Regions from separate parts of the Kitasatospora sp. NE20-6 genome, predicted to be linked through region 2. Evidence: riboswitches for the same ligand, from Rfam matches in the RefSeq annotation. Region 2 holds a riboswitch; the other holds the start of a gene.
The links. A riboswitch is a leader RNA that binds a small molecule or an ion and turns the genes downstream of it on or off. The one in region 2 is predicted to bind ZMP and ZTP.

Region 1: another riboswitch for ZMP and ZTP. It lies ahead of SNE206_RS22235 (phosphoribosylaminoimidazolecarboxamide formyltransferase); the one in region 2 lies ahead of SNE206_RS18270 (glycine hydroxymethyltransferase).

Annotation. Positions count from the first base shown of each region.
Region 1 is NZ_BPRL01000033.1:20,143-27,227, reverse strand. Features, by position in the region: gene SNE206_RS22250 (class I SAM-dependent methyltransferase) at 1-261, opposite strand, end outside; gene SNE206_RS22245 (hypothetical protein) at 480-944, opposite strand; gene SNE206_RS22240 (hypothetical protein) at 1,066-1,551, opposite strand; gene SNE206_RS22235 (phosphoribosylaminoimidazolecarboxamide formyltransferase) at 1,691-2,848, opposite strand; ZMP/ZTP riboswitch at 2,879-2,963, opposite strand; gene SNE206_RS22230 (hypothetical protein) at 3,130-3,396, shown strand; gene SNE206_RS22225 (hypothetical protein) at 3,454-4,788, opposite strand; gene SNE206_RS22220 (peptidoglycan-binding protein) at 5,109-5,792, shown strand; gene SNE206_RS22215 (hypothetical protein) at 6,135-6,869, opposite strand; tRNA gene SNE206_RS22210 (tRNA-Ser) at 6,899-6,983, shown strand.
Region 2 is NZ_BPRL01000021.1:71,145-78,229, forward strand. Features, by position in the region: gene SNE206_RS18255 (DNA-binding protein) at 1-1,279, opposite strand, end outside; gene SNE206_RS18260 (DUF4132 domain-containing protein) at 1,333-2,199, opposite strand; gene SNE206_RS18265 (potassium channel family protein) at 2,406-3,185, opposite strand; ZMP/ZTP riboswitch at 3,507-3,600, shown strand; gene SNE206_RS18270 (glycine hydroxymethyltransferase) at 3,621-5,093, shown strand; gene SNE206_RS18275 (DUF4232 domain-containing protein) at 5,294-6,013, shown strand; gene SNE206_RS18280 (DUF4193 domain-containing protein) at 6,145-6,450, opposite strand; gene SNE206_RS18285 (PP2C family protein-serine/threonine phosphatase) at 6,897-7,085, opposite strand, start outside.

The DNA.
Region 1 (7,085 bases), on a different contig from region 2:
GCGGGCCAGCCGGGCGAGCAGGGCGATCCGCATGGCGGGCGACGGCTCGACGGCGTGCACCGGAGCAGCGGCGGCCTTCACCAGCGTCTCGGTCACGATGCCCGTGCCGGCACCCGCGTCGAGCACCCCCGTCCTCGCGGCGCGGGCCGCCGCGGTGAAGCGGCGCTCGGCGGCCCGGCGGTCGTCCTCCGCCTGCAGCAGGTCGTAGAACTCCGCGGACACGCCGTACCGGATGTGCCCCGAGGGCTGCCCGGCGGTCACCGCGGCGCCTACCCGCGGCCGGGAGGGGTGCCGGTCACGTCGGCCGGCGACGCCGGTGCCATCACCACACCCGCCTTCCCGCGGTGGACGGTCCAGGCCCCCGAGGCTACGGCTCCGCGCCGCCCGGTGCGACCGGCCGCGCCGAGGACCCCACCGCGGGGGACCACATCGCGGGAACGACACCGCGGGGGGACGGCGCCGCGGGGGACGGCGCCGTGTCAGATGCGCCTCAGCCGGTGCCCGCGGTGCCCCTTCGGACGGCGGCGCTGCCGCACACCGTCCTCGCGCCGCCACCGCACCCACCCGAACACGCCGACCACCACCGCGCCCACGACCGACGGCAGCAGCCTGTCCAGCGGGTTGGGCGCGCCCTCCTCCAGCACCTGGCCGCCGACGACGAACGCCCGGCCGAGGCCGTACACCGCCACCACCGTGCCCGCGAGCGCCAGCGCGAGCCAGACGCAGCGCCACACCCGGGTCGCCGTCCGGCCGAGCACCCGGTACGGGATCGACACCCCGCAGGTCTCGCAGGCCACCACCAGCCGGCTGTCGATGTGCGGGCGTGACAGGAGGACGCGGTGGTCGCCGATCCCGCGGGCCGGCCCGTCCTCCGGGATGCCGGACGGCACCCGGTGGCCGGACCGCGGGCCCGGCCTGCGTCTCAGCTCGCCTCTTCGCACCACGGCGTCCCCTCCCCCGGCCTGCCTCGACGGCGCCTGCCGCCGCGCCCACCCTGCCACGTCCTCCCGTCGCGGTGCCCGGCTTTCGGCAGGCGCACGGGAGTACGCCGGGTGCGCACCGGGGTCAGGAGCCGACGTTGTCGCAGGCGTGGGCCTGGAACTCCTCCAGCGAGGTCGTCGTCAAGCCGTCGGCGTCCCCGCCGTACTCGGCGCCCACGAAGTACCGCACCCGCCCGGGAGTGAGGGCGGCCAGGTCGGCGAGGGTGAACGAGACGTGGCTCGCCGACGAGGAATTGTCCTCGGTCCACCCGTAGAGCGTGTAGGTGCGGCCCGCTTCCAGGGGCTGCAGCGGCTGCTCGGGCGTCCAGCCGTCGCCGCCGTCGAGCGGCAGCGGGGCGTACCCGGTCAGCGGCCCGTCGTGCTTCCAGCGGCCCATGATGCGGCCGCTGGTGCCGCTCGCGTCATCGTGGGTGTACAGCGTGGCCCCGTCGATGCGGCGGTGACAGACCATCACCATGCCGATCGGGCGGCCGTCCTCGGTGACCGTGACGCCGCTGACCGCCCCCTCGGCGACCGTACAACCCGTCAGCCCTGTCAGCAGCCCGCCCACCGCAACTCCCAGGACTGCACGACGGATCCGGACCATCTCTCCCCCTCCGGCCGAACAACCGGCTCACCCTATCCCGCACGGGAACGCGGCCGGTCCCTCCCGGACGCCGCACACCGGGTCCGCGTGACCCCTGACACGGTCAGTGGTGGAAGAGCCTGAGGCCGGTGCGCGCGAGCGTGATCCCGTGCTCACGGCAGGCGTCCTCGACCTCGTCGGACCTGATCGATCCGCCCGGCTCGGCGATGTAGCCGACGCCGTGGCGGTGGGCGTGGTCGACGTTGTCACGGAACGGCAGTGCTCCGTCGGAGACGAAGGCGAGGCTGGCCAGGCGTCGCCTCCACTGCGCACGCTGATCGGGGTCCAGCTGATCAGCAGGTACGGACAGCACCTGCGCCAGGCGCCGGCTCTCGTCCGGCGTGAGATCGCCCTCGATGAAGCGGATCTGCCAGTTGATCCGGTCCTGGCGGCGGATGCCCGGCCTGAAGGTGAGAGCGCGGACTGCCGGGTGGCGCCGCAGCCACCAGGTGTCGACCTTGGCCCCGGCAAGGCGGGTGCAGTCGACGCGGGACTGCTGACCCGCCCCGATTCCTAGGGTCGTCCCGCCCCGCACGTAGCAGACCGAGTTGGACTGGGTGTAGCGCAGGACCGCCATCCCCAGCAGGAGGTCGTCCACGGCGGTCGCCGGCAGGGCACCGCCCACGACGCGGTCGAGCAGGGCGGCGGTGAGCGGCAGCTGATCGCGGTCCTGGGTCAGGCGCAGGCCGAAGACGTCCCGCGCCTCGTACGTCGGGGGTGCGAACGTCTCGTCCGCCTCCATGACCAGGAAGCGACCGTTCTTCTTCCTGCCGAGTCTCTCGACGGTGCCCGGCGCGTAGCCGGGGGCGATGACGCCGTCGCAGACCACGCTCGTCAGCAGCTCGGCGAGCTCGGTGTCGACCGGGTGGGACAGTGCGGCGAAGTCGCCGTAGGAGGACTTCGGGTCAGCGTCGCGGGCGCGCAGGTAGGCGCTGGTCAGGGTGCCGACGCTGTCGCCATCGACTCCGTAGAGCTCCGCGGTGACCTCGTCGACGGGTCCGGACACAGCCGCGCCGGCGGGCGAGACGTGTTTGAAGGAAGCGGCTGCCGGCCGACCCAGCGACCGGCTCGCCTCGCGCACGAGCTGCCAGCCGTTGAGCGCGTCGAGCATGTTGATGAACGACGGTTGTCCGTGCAGGACCCGGACCGGCCGCCTGTCGGGGTTCACCGGCGCGGTGGGCGCCGCTGCCTGGTGCGGGTTCATCCCGTAACGCAGTTCCACCGTGTGTCCTCCTCAGCGCGACATCGCTGACGGAGGCGCCCAGGCGGTCGACGCTCGCATCGGAACAGGGCCGCTCCCCGGTGGTTGTCCACCCTCGCCAGTTGCGGCCGGGCGCAACTGTACCGGCGGGCGCGAGGCGGTGAGATGTCAGGCTGCAGATGCGCAGGGGCCGCCCGCCCCATGGGGGGTGGACGCCGACGGACGGTCTGCGGGCCGCGGGGCGCTCGAACAGGGCGCCGTCCGCCACGTTTGGCGGCGGCGGATCGTGCAAGACGACGGCCATGAGAGCACTCGTTCACGTCCTGCGCATCGCCGCGGGTGTCGCCACACTGATTCTGGCCGTCTGGATCGTCCTGGACCTGTCGGGGGCGAACCCCGGCAACCCGATCGCGGACTGGTTCCACGACGCCGCCGACTGGCTCTCGGGCTGGTCCCGCGGCCTCTTCTCCCCCGACGGCTCCACCGCGCGCACCCTCGCCGACTACGGCATACCCGCCGTGGTGTACGGGGCCGTGGCGTACGCCCTCGGGCGGCGCGAGTGGGCCTGACCCTGCCGACGTCGCCCGCGGCACCGCCTCCGGAACGGCGGTGCCGCGGGCCCGTGTTCAGCGGGTGACGTGGTCGAACAGCCAGTCCGTCAGCGCGCGCCGGGGCGCGCTGTGCGGGGAGTTCTCGGTGTCGCAGAGGAAGTCGTCCAGGGCGACGCGGCCCGGGTCGACGGAGGTCAGGTCGGTCTCCAGGTCGACGTCCCACACGGCCGGGTCGAAGTCGAGGGCGACGGCGCTGACGCCGGGCACGAAACAGGTGTTGGTGAACCGCTCGTCCACCTCGATGCCGAGGGCCTTCGCCACCAGCCCGAAGGAGGGCAGGGTGCCGCCGGGAGCGCCGTCCAGGGCCGGGACCGCCGTGGTGGAGCTGCGGCGGACCGTCAGCGCGATGTGCATGCCGCCGATGGGCTGCTTCACCCCCTTGTCGGGCTGGACGCGGGCGGTGGCGCTGGCGGTGTTGTACCGGTCCTTCCAGTCGAAGGCGATCTCGCCGGGCGTCAGCTTCAGCCCCACGCCCTCGCCGTGGCCGTTGGCGACGCCCAGCTTGAGCGGCCGCGCCGGGAACGAGCCGTACCCGGCAAGTTCCGCCAGGAAGTCGGTGCGCAGCTGACTGGCGGTGGCCACCGGCCCCTCGTACTTCGAGTTCTCCACCCAGGCCCACAGGAGCTGCTGGGCGGCCTCGCTGCGGATGAGCTCGGCCTGCTTGGGGCGGTCCGGCTCGGCCGGGGTGAAGTCCTCGAAGAAGTACGCCATCTGCTGGAGGATCAGCGGGATCCAGGCGCCGTTGTGGGGGGTGTCCCACGAGAAGTAGATGCCGGTCCGGTGGTCCACCTCCTCGGCCTCCATGCGGGCCAGCGCGTACCGGGTGATCATGCCGCCCATGCTGACGCCGCCGACGGCGAGCGGGGCGTTGCCGACCTGTTCGGCGATGGCGCGGTGGATGCAGGCGGTGGCGACGCCGGCGTTGGCCTGGATGTAGGTGTGGCGCTCCTCGAACCCGAGCAGGATGACGTCGATGCCCGCCTCGCCGAGCCGGGTGAGGAAGTGCCCGCCCTCCGCCGCGTCGAAGTGCTTCCAGAGCCCGGGCAGGTTGCTCGGGCCGTAGTCGAAGCCGTCGGCGAGGATCAGCGGCCGTTCGAGGTTCCGGTGGCCGGGTGCGAGGTGGACGTGGGCCGTGCCCGTGGCGACCTTGCCCTTGTGGGAGTAGGCGCCGTGCAGGGGCCACGTGAAGGTGGGCTCCGGGGCGTCGCCGTCCTCGGCGGCCGGCGCGGCGGAGGCGAACCAGACGTGCTGGGGCAGGGTTGCGGCGAGTTCGGCGAGCTGGGAGGGGGACGCCTCCGTGAGTCCTTCGGTCAGACTGCGGCTGACGTGGATCTCGGCCTTCTGAGCCATGGTGAGAGCCTTCGTTCGGCTGCGCGCGGGGCGCGCAGGGGTGGGGACAGGCACCGCGGCGGAATCCGTTCGTACCGGCATCGTCACGGTGCGGATGCATCCTTGCACAGAGAGCGACCGAACGGACGCAGGGCACGGCCCGCGCCTCCGACGCGCCTCCGACGCGCTGTCGGCGCCGACTCGGCCTGCTCTCCGGCGGGTTGGCGGTCCGCCGGGCCGGGCCGCGGGCGCCGGGCACATACGGCACCCACCCCGGCGCGGCCCCGGGAACGGCGCAGGGCATGATGTGCCCCAGCCCGCCCGCACCACGAGGAACGCCATTGCACCCGCACGACGATCTCGTCCGGCCCTACGCACCGCAGGCCCCCGCCGAGCCGTCGCCGGAGGCGGGCCCGCCGACCGGCGCCGCCGACCTCTTCACCGACCTCCCGCCCGCGGCGGACCCGGTCCGCGCGCAGCGCCCGGGCCGTCGGCGCCTCCTGCCGGCCCTGCTCGCCGGCGCAGCCGTCTGCGCCGGCCTGGCGCTGCTGCTCGTCCCCGGCGAGGACGGCCCCGGCCCGCAGACGCAGCCGGCCGCACCGGGGGCGTCCGCGGCCACCGACGGGCCGCTCCCCGCAGCCGCGGGCACCGCACCGGCCACCGCGTCCCGGACGTCGGCCACCCCCGCGGCCGCCGTCTCCCCCGGCGCGACGACCGCGAGCCCGGCACCGACCGGAAGCACCCCGGGCGCGACGGACGCGGCCGCGAGCACGGCACCGGTGACCAGCTCCACCACCACGGCGACGGCCCCGGCCGACGGCGTCCTGCGGCAGGGCGACAGCGGGCCGGCAGTGGCCCGCCTCCAGCAGCTGCTCTTCGGCCAGGGCTTCACGTACGTCTCGCGCACCGCGGTCTTCGACGCGGCCACCGTCCGCGGCGTCACGCAGTTCCAGCACGACCGCGGCCTGACCGGCGACCCGGCCGGGGTCTACGGCCCCCAGACCCGTCGCTCGATGGAGGGCTGACCGCCGTCCGCCGGCCGGTCCGGGACGCCCTGCGGGCCTTTCGCAGGCCCTTCGCGGCCGCCTCGCCCGCCGGAGCGGGGGCACGTGGCGGCTGCCGGGTCACGTCTCGCGTTGCCCCCAGGGTGCGCCACAGACGGTGAGCAGGTCGAGGGCGACGGCCGGGTTGATGGCAGGCAGCCGAGGGCAGACACTCCGGCACGGGAACGGCAGGGTTCGCACCTGTCGGAACAGCCGTCGAGCGCAACCCGGCCGAGACGGGGTTCGTGCCCCGACACAGGAAGCACCCGCGTCTTCCACGGCACCGTGACCGTCGCGTCGATCCGACTCCGGCTCGGACCGTGATCAGCTCTCCTCCGGAGCGTCGGCCCGCGTTGCCGGCCCGGCAGTGACCTGCCGCAGCAGCACCGTCGGCGATGACATGACGGCGTACCAGGTGTTCGCGGTCTCGTCCGTGCTCGGGGCCCAGGCGGCCACCACCGGGAGTTCGCAGTGGTCGCCCGTCTCCAGCGGGGGCAGCGTCCAGGACATGCCGTTGTGGCCGAAGTCCACGCCCCACGCGCTGAACGAGTGGTTGTGCACCTGGTCGGTCAGCGCCGCCCATCGCCGGGGCACCTCGCCCGTGTCGGCCGCCCGGCAGATCGCTTCCTCGTCATGGCCGCCGACGGTGAGGCGGGTCCTCTCGTCCTCCACCGTGATCGCGGCCAGTGCCTGTCCCCCGTCATACCCTCCGTCCGCACCCTCCGGAAGCCGTTCCGGCAGCCCTGCGGAGAACTGCACACGGCCGAGCGGCGCGAGGGCGTCGATCCGCCAGACCGCCGCGCGGCATGCGGTCAACGGCCCCCAGTGCCCGGGGTCGAGCCGGGGATCGTACGGGGTCAGCAGCAGTTCGACGCGGGCCGCGGGACGGCTCCAGCGGGCGAGCGTACGGCCGCCCGGGAGTTCGAACAGCTCATCGGACAGCAGGGGAAGGCCGGTGTTCCCGATGGTCGTGGTGAAGGTCAGCGGGCCGAACGGCGTGTCGACAGCCTGCCGGTCGACGGAACGCAGGCGGGTGCGCGGGACGGCGGGGAGCAGCACCGCCCCAGCGTACCGGGGCTTGCCCCACAGGGGGTTTTCGGGTCGGGCGACATCCGCCCGCTTGGAAAGCGTGTTGGGGGCAACCCCTCACGAGTTCGAATCTCGTATCCTCCGCCGTGGCTGACCAGCCATAACGAAGGCCCCGACCGCTCAGCGGTCGGGGCCTTCGTCGTTCCCTGGTCTCAGTTTTGGTCTCAGTCGCGGATTGGGCCTCGC
Region 2 (7,085 bases):
CCTGCGCCCACCGCTTCAGGCCGAGCGCGGTGCGGTCGCCGGGGTCGGCGACCGGCAGCCCGAGGGCGAGCAGCTGGTCGAGCAGGTCGACGTCGGCCTCGACGAAGCCGAGCGCGCCGCCGGAGGCGGCCAGGTCGGTGCGCAGGGCCCCGGCCATCCGGTCGACGAGCGGGTAGAGCGCGGGGATGCGCGGCGGGCGGCCCCAGCCGCGGCCGCGCCAGGTGTTGAACCGCCCGAACCAGCCGCTCGGGCCGTCCGCGGGCCGCTCCGCGGCGGGCAGCGCGTCGTCGCACAGCCCGGCGTCGGCGCCGGACTCCGTGAGGATCTCCAGCCACAGGCCGGGCAGTTCGCGGTCGTCACCGGTGGGCATCAGGCCGAGCAGCTGCCCGCGCACCGCGGCGTCCCGCCGGGCGAGCGACACCAGGGCCGCCCGGTGGCCCTTCCACCAGCCGGCGGCGGCGCGCAGCGTGGCGGGCAGGGCGAGCAGTTCCGCCAGGTAGGCGCCCTCGGCGGTGTCGGGGTCGGCGCCCGCCGCGCGGGCGAGCTTCCGCAGGTCGGTGGCCATCTGCGCGGAGGGCTGCAGGCCGCCCGCGGTACGCCGGACGCACAGGACCCGGAAGCGGTCGAACGCCTCCTGCGCCGGCACCCGCGCGGCGAGTTCCTTCGCGTACCCGGTCAGCACCTTGACGGGCAGTGCGCCCGCGAGGGCGAACTCCAGGAACACCGCGTCGAGCCGGGCCTCGTCGAGCCGCAGGCCGTGCTCGGCCTCGGCCCGGCGGGCCTTGGAGAAGAGCTGCGCCGCGTAGGTGGCGTTCTCCACGCCGAGGAACGTCCGGCCGGCCTGCTCGTAGAACGTCGGCAGGAAGTGCGGGACGGCCGCGGCGAGCCGCCCGGCGACCTCCTGGTACGCGTCGAGGGCGGCCTTCGGCTTGGACTTCGCCTGCCGGGCGATCCGCTCCAGCTCGGGCATGATGCCGAGCGCGTGGTGGCCGTCCTTCGGGTGGTGCGCGAGCACCCACTCGGGGAAGCCGAGTGCCTGGCGCAGCCCCAGGCCGACCTCGGCCGGCTCGGCGCCGGTCTCCAGCCCGAGGTATCCGGCGGCGAGGTCCTCCGCGGCGCCCAGCTCGCCGGGGACGAGCCGCACCACGACCCGGCCGTCGAGCCCGGGGTGGCGGTACGTGCGCGCGGTCAGCGGCACCGCCCGGTCGCCCGCGCCCGCCGTGCCGGGCGGCAGCACCGCGCCCGCCTGCAGCAGGTCCGCCGCCTCCGCCTCCGTCATCGCCACTGCCGCCCCCGTCGTGTCCGTGTCCGTACCCGTGTCCGTGATGCCGCTCATGCGCCCTTGCCCTCCTCGACCGTGCGGCCGGCGTACAGCGCGGCGGCCATCCGCATGCCCTCGGACCAGGCGACCGGTCCCACGTCCGGCAGGCGGAGCGCCTTGCCGTCGCCGTCCTGCCAGCTGAGCGCGCCGGTCTCCGAGTCGCCGTCCCAGTAGGGCTCGCCGATCCACACGGAGGCCTCGACGGTGCGTCCGGTGTCGCGCACCCGGCAGGTCGCGTAGCCGCCGGAGACCCGGTAGCCCAGCGAGGAGGCACGGGCGGCGAGGCCGAATCGCGAGGGGAACCGCCCGCCCGCGAAGTCCCGGACCTCGGCGGCGGTCGGCGCGAGGTCGCCGGGCCGCAGCCAGGTCGCCCGGTGGATCTGCTCCACGCGCTGCACGACGCCGAGTTCGGCGGCGAACTCGCGCAGGTCGTCGAGGTCGGGCAGCAGCACCGGGTGCGGCAGCGTCACGGTCTCCGGGGCGATGCGCACCGTCTCGCCGTCCAGGTCGACGAGCTTCAGCGAGCCGTCGGCCGTGGCGTCGCGCAGGAAGCCGGTCTCGTCCGGGTCGTCGCCGACGACCACCAGGTCGCGCAGCGCGGCCTGCCAGGCCTCGTCCGGCCAGACGCGGGCGATCAGCCCCGTCGGCACCGGCAGCGAGGAGACCATCCAGGTGTCCACCTGCGCCACGCACGACACGGCGTGCCGGTCCAGCCACTCCGCGAACCGGCGCAGCCGGTCCGTCTCGGGGTGCTCCCGCACCGCCTTCGGCAGCGTCTTCAGCTGCCTCCCGGCCGAACGCCCGGCCGTCGCCCGCGCCGTCACCCGGCCCTCCACGAGGGCCACCTCGTACCCCTCGCCCGCCGCCAGCCAACCCATCGGTCCCCACCTCGGTCTCGTGCAAGTCGTCGAAAACCACCGCAGACGCGGAGGGAGTCGGACACTCCGCCGCAGGTGATGCCGGAACGCTAGCGGCTGCCGCGGACAACGCACGCGCGGGGTGCGGCCCCGCCGGGCCGCCCCCGGGCACGCGCAGGCGGTGGACCCGGACGTGCCACAGGTCCTGTGCTGACGAACGGTCGGCACTACCCCCGGGGGACCGCCGCCTCCGCCACGGCCGGCGGCCCCGCCAGGCCGTCCCGGCCCGAGGCGGCACTCAGCTCGGCCACCTGCAGGCGGAGTTCGCGGACCTCGGCGGTGAGGTCCTGGATCGCCCGGTGGTTGAGGTGGTCGATGCGGTCCTCCGCGTCGAACCGGGAGATGAACCACGCCGCGATGTTCGCGGTCACCACACCGAGCAGCGCGATGCCGGAGAGCATCAGGGCGACCGCCAGCAGCCGCCCCAGGCCGGTGGTCGGCGTCAGGTCGCCGTACCCGACGGTCGTCATGGTCGTGAACGACCACCAGAGCGCGTCCTGGAGCGTCAGGATGGTCGCGGTGGGCGAGGTCCGTTCGATCTCCAGCACGGCCAGCGACCCGAACACCAGCAGCCCCACCACCACGCCCGCGACGTACGTGGTGAGCCGCACCTGCGAGGCCATCCGCACCCGCTGGCCCGCGAGCAGCAGCGTCGACACCAGCCGCAGCAGCCGCAGCGGCTGCACCAGCGGCAGCACCACGGACGCCAGGTCGAACGGGCTGCGCCGGACGAACTCCCAGCGGCGCTCGGCCAGGAGCAGCCGGGCCGCGTAGTCGGCGGCGAACGCCGCCCACACCGCCCACTCCGTCCAGGCGGCCCAGCGCAGCAGCGGGGCGGGGGCCTGCGGCCCGAGCACCGGCACCGCGTACGCGATCGCGAAGAGCCCGGACAGGGCGATCAGCGGGGTCTGCGTGCGCCGCTCCCAGCGCTCACGTCGCGTCGTCATGGGCTGCCTTCCTTCGCGGTGCCTGCTCCGGCGGACCGCCGCACGCGCGAGGGCGCCCTGGTCGGCGGCCGCACCGGCATCCTTTCACGGGCGGGCCCGGCCGCCTGCACGATCCGTGCCCGGCTGCTTGCCCTCCCGTGCAGGTCCGGCCGGGCGGCACCGCCCGCGGCCGCTCCCGGCCGCACGCGCCCCGGCCGCCCGCATCCCTGCCGGAGCCCGTCCGGAGTCCTGCCGGAGCCCCCGCTGGAGGCCGTCCCCGGCTGCGCCGTCCGGGCGTCCTCCCGGCTTCCGCCCGCACCGCCCGCCCGGGTTGGTAGGCTCTCCGTGAGCCGTGACTGGCGCGCAGGGATGGACTCGACCATCGGGAAGCGGCTCCGTGTCTCTCACGCTGTCGCCGTGCGCCTGGGCCGTCCGAATCGTCATGAGGAGACAGCCTTGGCCGAGTCCGGCTACCCCCGCGCGCCCCACACCGCCGTCGGTCCCGCCGCGGACACCGCCTTCCGCAGCGCGATCGAGGCCGTCCGCGCCGTCGAGCCCCGCGTCGCCGACGCCATCGGCGCCGAGATCCAGGACCAGCGGGCCTCCCTGAAGCTCATCGCCAGCGAGAACTACGCCTCGCCCGCCGTGCTCCTCGCGATGGGCAACTGGTTCAGCGACAAGTACGCCGAGGGCACCGTCGGCCGCCGCTTCTACGCGGGCTGCCGCAACGTCGACACCGTGGAGGCGCTGGCCGCCGAACACGCCCGCGCACTCTTCGGCGCCGAACACGCCTACGCGCAGCCGCACTCGGGCATCGACGCCAACCTGGTGGCCTTCTGGGCGATCCTCTCCCAGCGGGTGGAGAGCCCGGCGCTGGCCCGCGCGCAGGTGCGGCAGGTCAACGACCTGAGCGAGCAGGACTGGGCCGAGCTGCGCCGCGAGTTCGGCAACCAGCGCCTGCTGGGCATGTCGCTGGACGCCGGCGGCCACCTCACGCACGGCTTCCGCCCCAACATCTCCGGCAAGATGTTCGACCAGCGCAGCTACGGCACCGACCCGGTCACCGGCCTCCTCGACTACGACGCGCTGCGCGCCACCGCCCGCGAGTTCCGCCCGCTGGTCCTCGTCGCCGGCTACTCCGCCTACCCGCGGCGGGTGAACTTCCGCCTGATGCGCGAGATCGCCGACGAGGTCGGCGCGACCCTCATGGTCGACATGGCGCACTTCGCGGGCCTGGTCGCGGGCAAGGTGCTCACCGGCGACTTCGACCCGGTGCCGCACGCCCAGATCGTCACCACCACCACCCACAAGTCGCTGCGCGGCCCGCGCGGCGGCATGGTGCTGTGCACCTCCGAGCTGGCCGAGCACGTCGACCGGGGCTGCCCGATGGTGCTCGGCGGCCCGCTCCCGCACGTCATGGCGGCGAAGGCGGTCGCCCTCGCGGAGGCCCGCCGCCCGGAGTTCCAGGACTACGCGCAGCGCGTCGTCGACAACGCACGGGCGCTCGCCGAGGGGCTGCTGCGGCGGGGCACGACGCTCGTCACCGGCGGCACCGACAACCACCTCGTGCTCGCCGACGTCTCCGGCCGCGGCCTGACGGGCCGCCAGGCCGAGGCGGCGCTGCTGGACGCGGGCGTGGTGACCAACCGCAACGCCGTCCCGCAGGACCCGAACGGCGCCTGGTACACCTCCGGCGTCCGGATCGGCACTCCGGCGCTCACCACGCGCGGGCTCGGCACCGCCGAGATGGACGAGATCGCGGACCTGATCGACACCGTGCTGCGCGGCACCACCCCGGCGCGGACCGCGGCCGGCGGCCCGTCCAAGGCGCAGTACGTACTCGACCCGCAGGTGCGTGAGGCCGTTGCGAAGCGTGCGGACGACCTGCTGGCCGGCTTCCCGCTCTACCCGGGCCTCGGCGCGGTGTGACGCGCCGCCCGGCCCGGCGGTGCGCCGGGCCGGGCGCGGCCGGTGCCGCGTCCGCCCCCGGACGGGCGAGTGGTGATCGATCCGTGCTGGACTCCGGCCCCGGCCGGGGTGTGGGATGTCGGCCGTGGCGCAGGCCGGCCGTGGTTGCGGCGGGGCGGCGTCCCGCCGCCGACCGCGTGGACCGACCGAAGGACCCCTCTGTGCACACTCGCCGCCGCAGCCTCGCCGTCGCCCTGGCCCTGGCCGCCCCCTGGGCCGTCGCCGGCTGCGGGAGCGCGGCCCACGACGCGGGCAGCGCGTCCGTCACGACCGCGGTCACCGCGGCGTCCTCGCCGGCCGTGCCGCCGTCGGCGTCGGGCGCCGCGCCGTCCGCGGCCGCCTCCCCGGCGTCGGCCTCGGCGTCGGCCTCGGCGAAGCCGAAGAAGCCGGCCCCGGCCACCGCTTCGCCCGCCGGGGGCGGGGGCGGTGGCGGCGGCGAGACGGAGAACTGCGTCAACCCCTGGCTGTCCGTCACCGCCTCCACCTCGGACGGCGCCGCGGGCACGATGGTGCAGCGGTTCGTGGTGAAGAACGTCTCGGCCGCCGCCTGCTCGATGGACGGACGCCCCACGTTCGTCCCGTACGGCCCGCCGGCCGCGCCCGAGCTGTCGCTGACGGTCGGCGCGATCCCCGCGGGCTTCGGCGATCTCGGGCAGGACGGCGGCACGATCGTGCTGGCGCCCGGGCAGAGCGCCGCGTTCTTCGTGAAGTGGAGCAACGTGCCGACCGGTGACGCGCCGTGCCCCAAGGCGGTCGGCTTCGTCTTCCGGGCGCCGGTGGACCCGCTGGCCGACGCCGACAAGAAGGTGCCGTTCGCCTTCCAGCCCTGCGGCGGCAGCGTGCAGGTCTCGGAGATCCTCCCGGCGACCGTGCTGTCCTGACCGCGGGCCCTGCGGTGCCGCCCGGTCGCAGGGCGGCGCGGCAGGGCACGGCAGGGCACGGCAGCGGACGGGCGCGGACGGGCCCGGGCGGGCGGCCACCCGGCCCGCCCGCGCCCGTCGGGGCCGGGCGGTCAGCCGCCGGCACACTCCTTGCAGAGCGGACGGCCCTGTGCGTCCTCGCCCGCGAGCTGGCTACGGTGGCGCACCATGAAGCAGGTGGAGCAGGTGAACTCGTCCTGCTGCTTCGGCAGGACCTGGACGGTCAGCTCCTCGCCCGACAGGTCGGCACCCGGAAGTTCGAGGCCCTCGGCCGCGTCGAACTCGTCGACGTCGACCTTGCCGTCCGATTTCTCGGAACGGCGTCCCTTCAGCTCCTCGATGCTGTCGTCCGAACTCTCGTCGCCGCCGCCGCGCGGGGCGTCGTAATCGGTTGCCACAGTGCTGTCCTTCCGTGGAGTGGGTGACCCCGTAGCCGCACCAGCCTCTCCCGGAGGCGGGCCCGCCGCGACATTTGTCGGGCCTGGTCGCGGCGGTTCGCCGCGGAGGAGAAATACCTCGGAAATCCCATGGTAGAAAACTCCGCCGGACTTTTTCCCCGAATCACCCGTCCGACTCCCGGTCCGCCCACGAATCAGGTGTACGAGCGGGCCGTGCGAACCGTACGAGGCGCCTGCCGGACCGTGCGGACCCCCTCCGGCCCCCGCCGGTCCCGGCGCCGTGCCTTCCCGGCGCGACGCTGCCGCCCACCGGGCGCGGGAGCGGGAGCGACGGCGGACGGGACGCCTGCCCCGGGCGGAGCGCGAGGCCCGGCCACGGCCGGGCCCGGCACCGGCGGCCGCGGACGGCCACCAGTCTCCCCGCACCGGCGGCCCGCACCCCCCTCTCACAGGCGCAGCACGACCACCGCGATGTCGTCGGTGCGCTGGCCGTCGTCGGCCCCCAGGTCGGTGAGGAGCGCGTCGGCGAGCTGCTCCGGCTCCAGGCGACGGTGCCGGGTGACGCTGTCGACGAGCCGGTCCAGCCCGGCGTCGATGTCCTCGCCGCGCCGCTCGACGAGGCCGTCCGTGTAGAG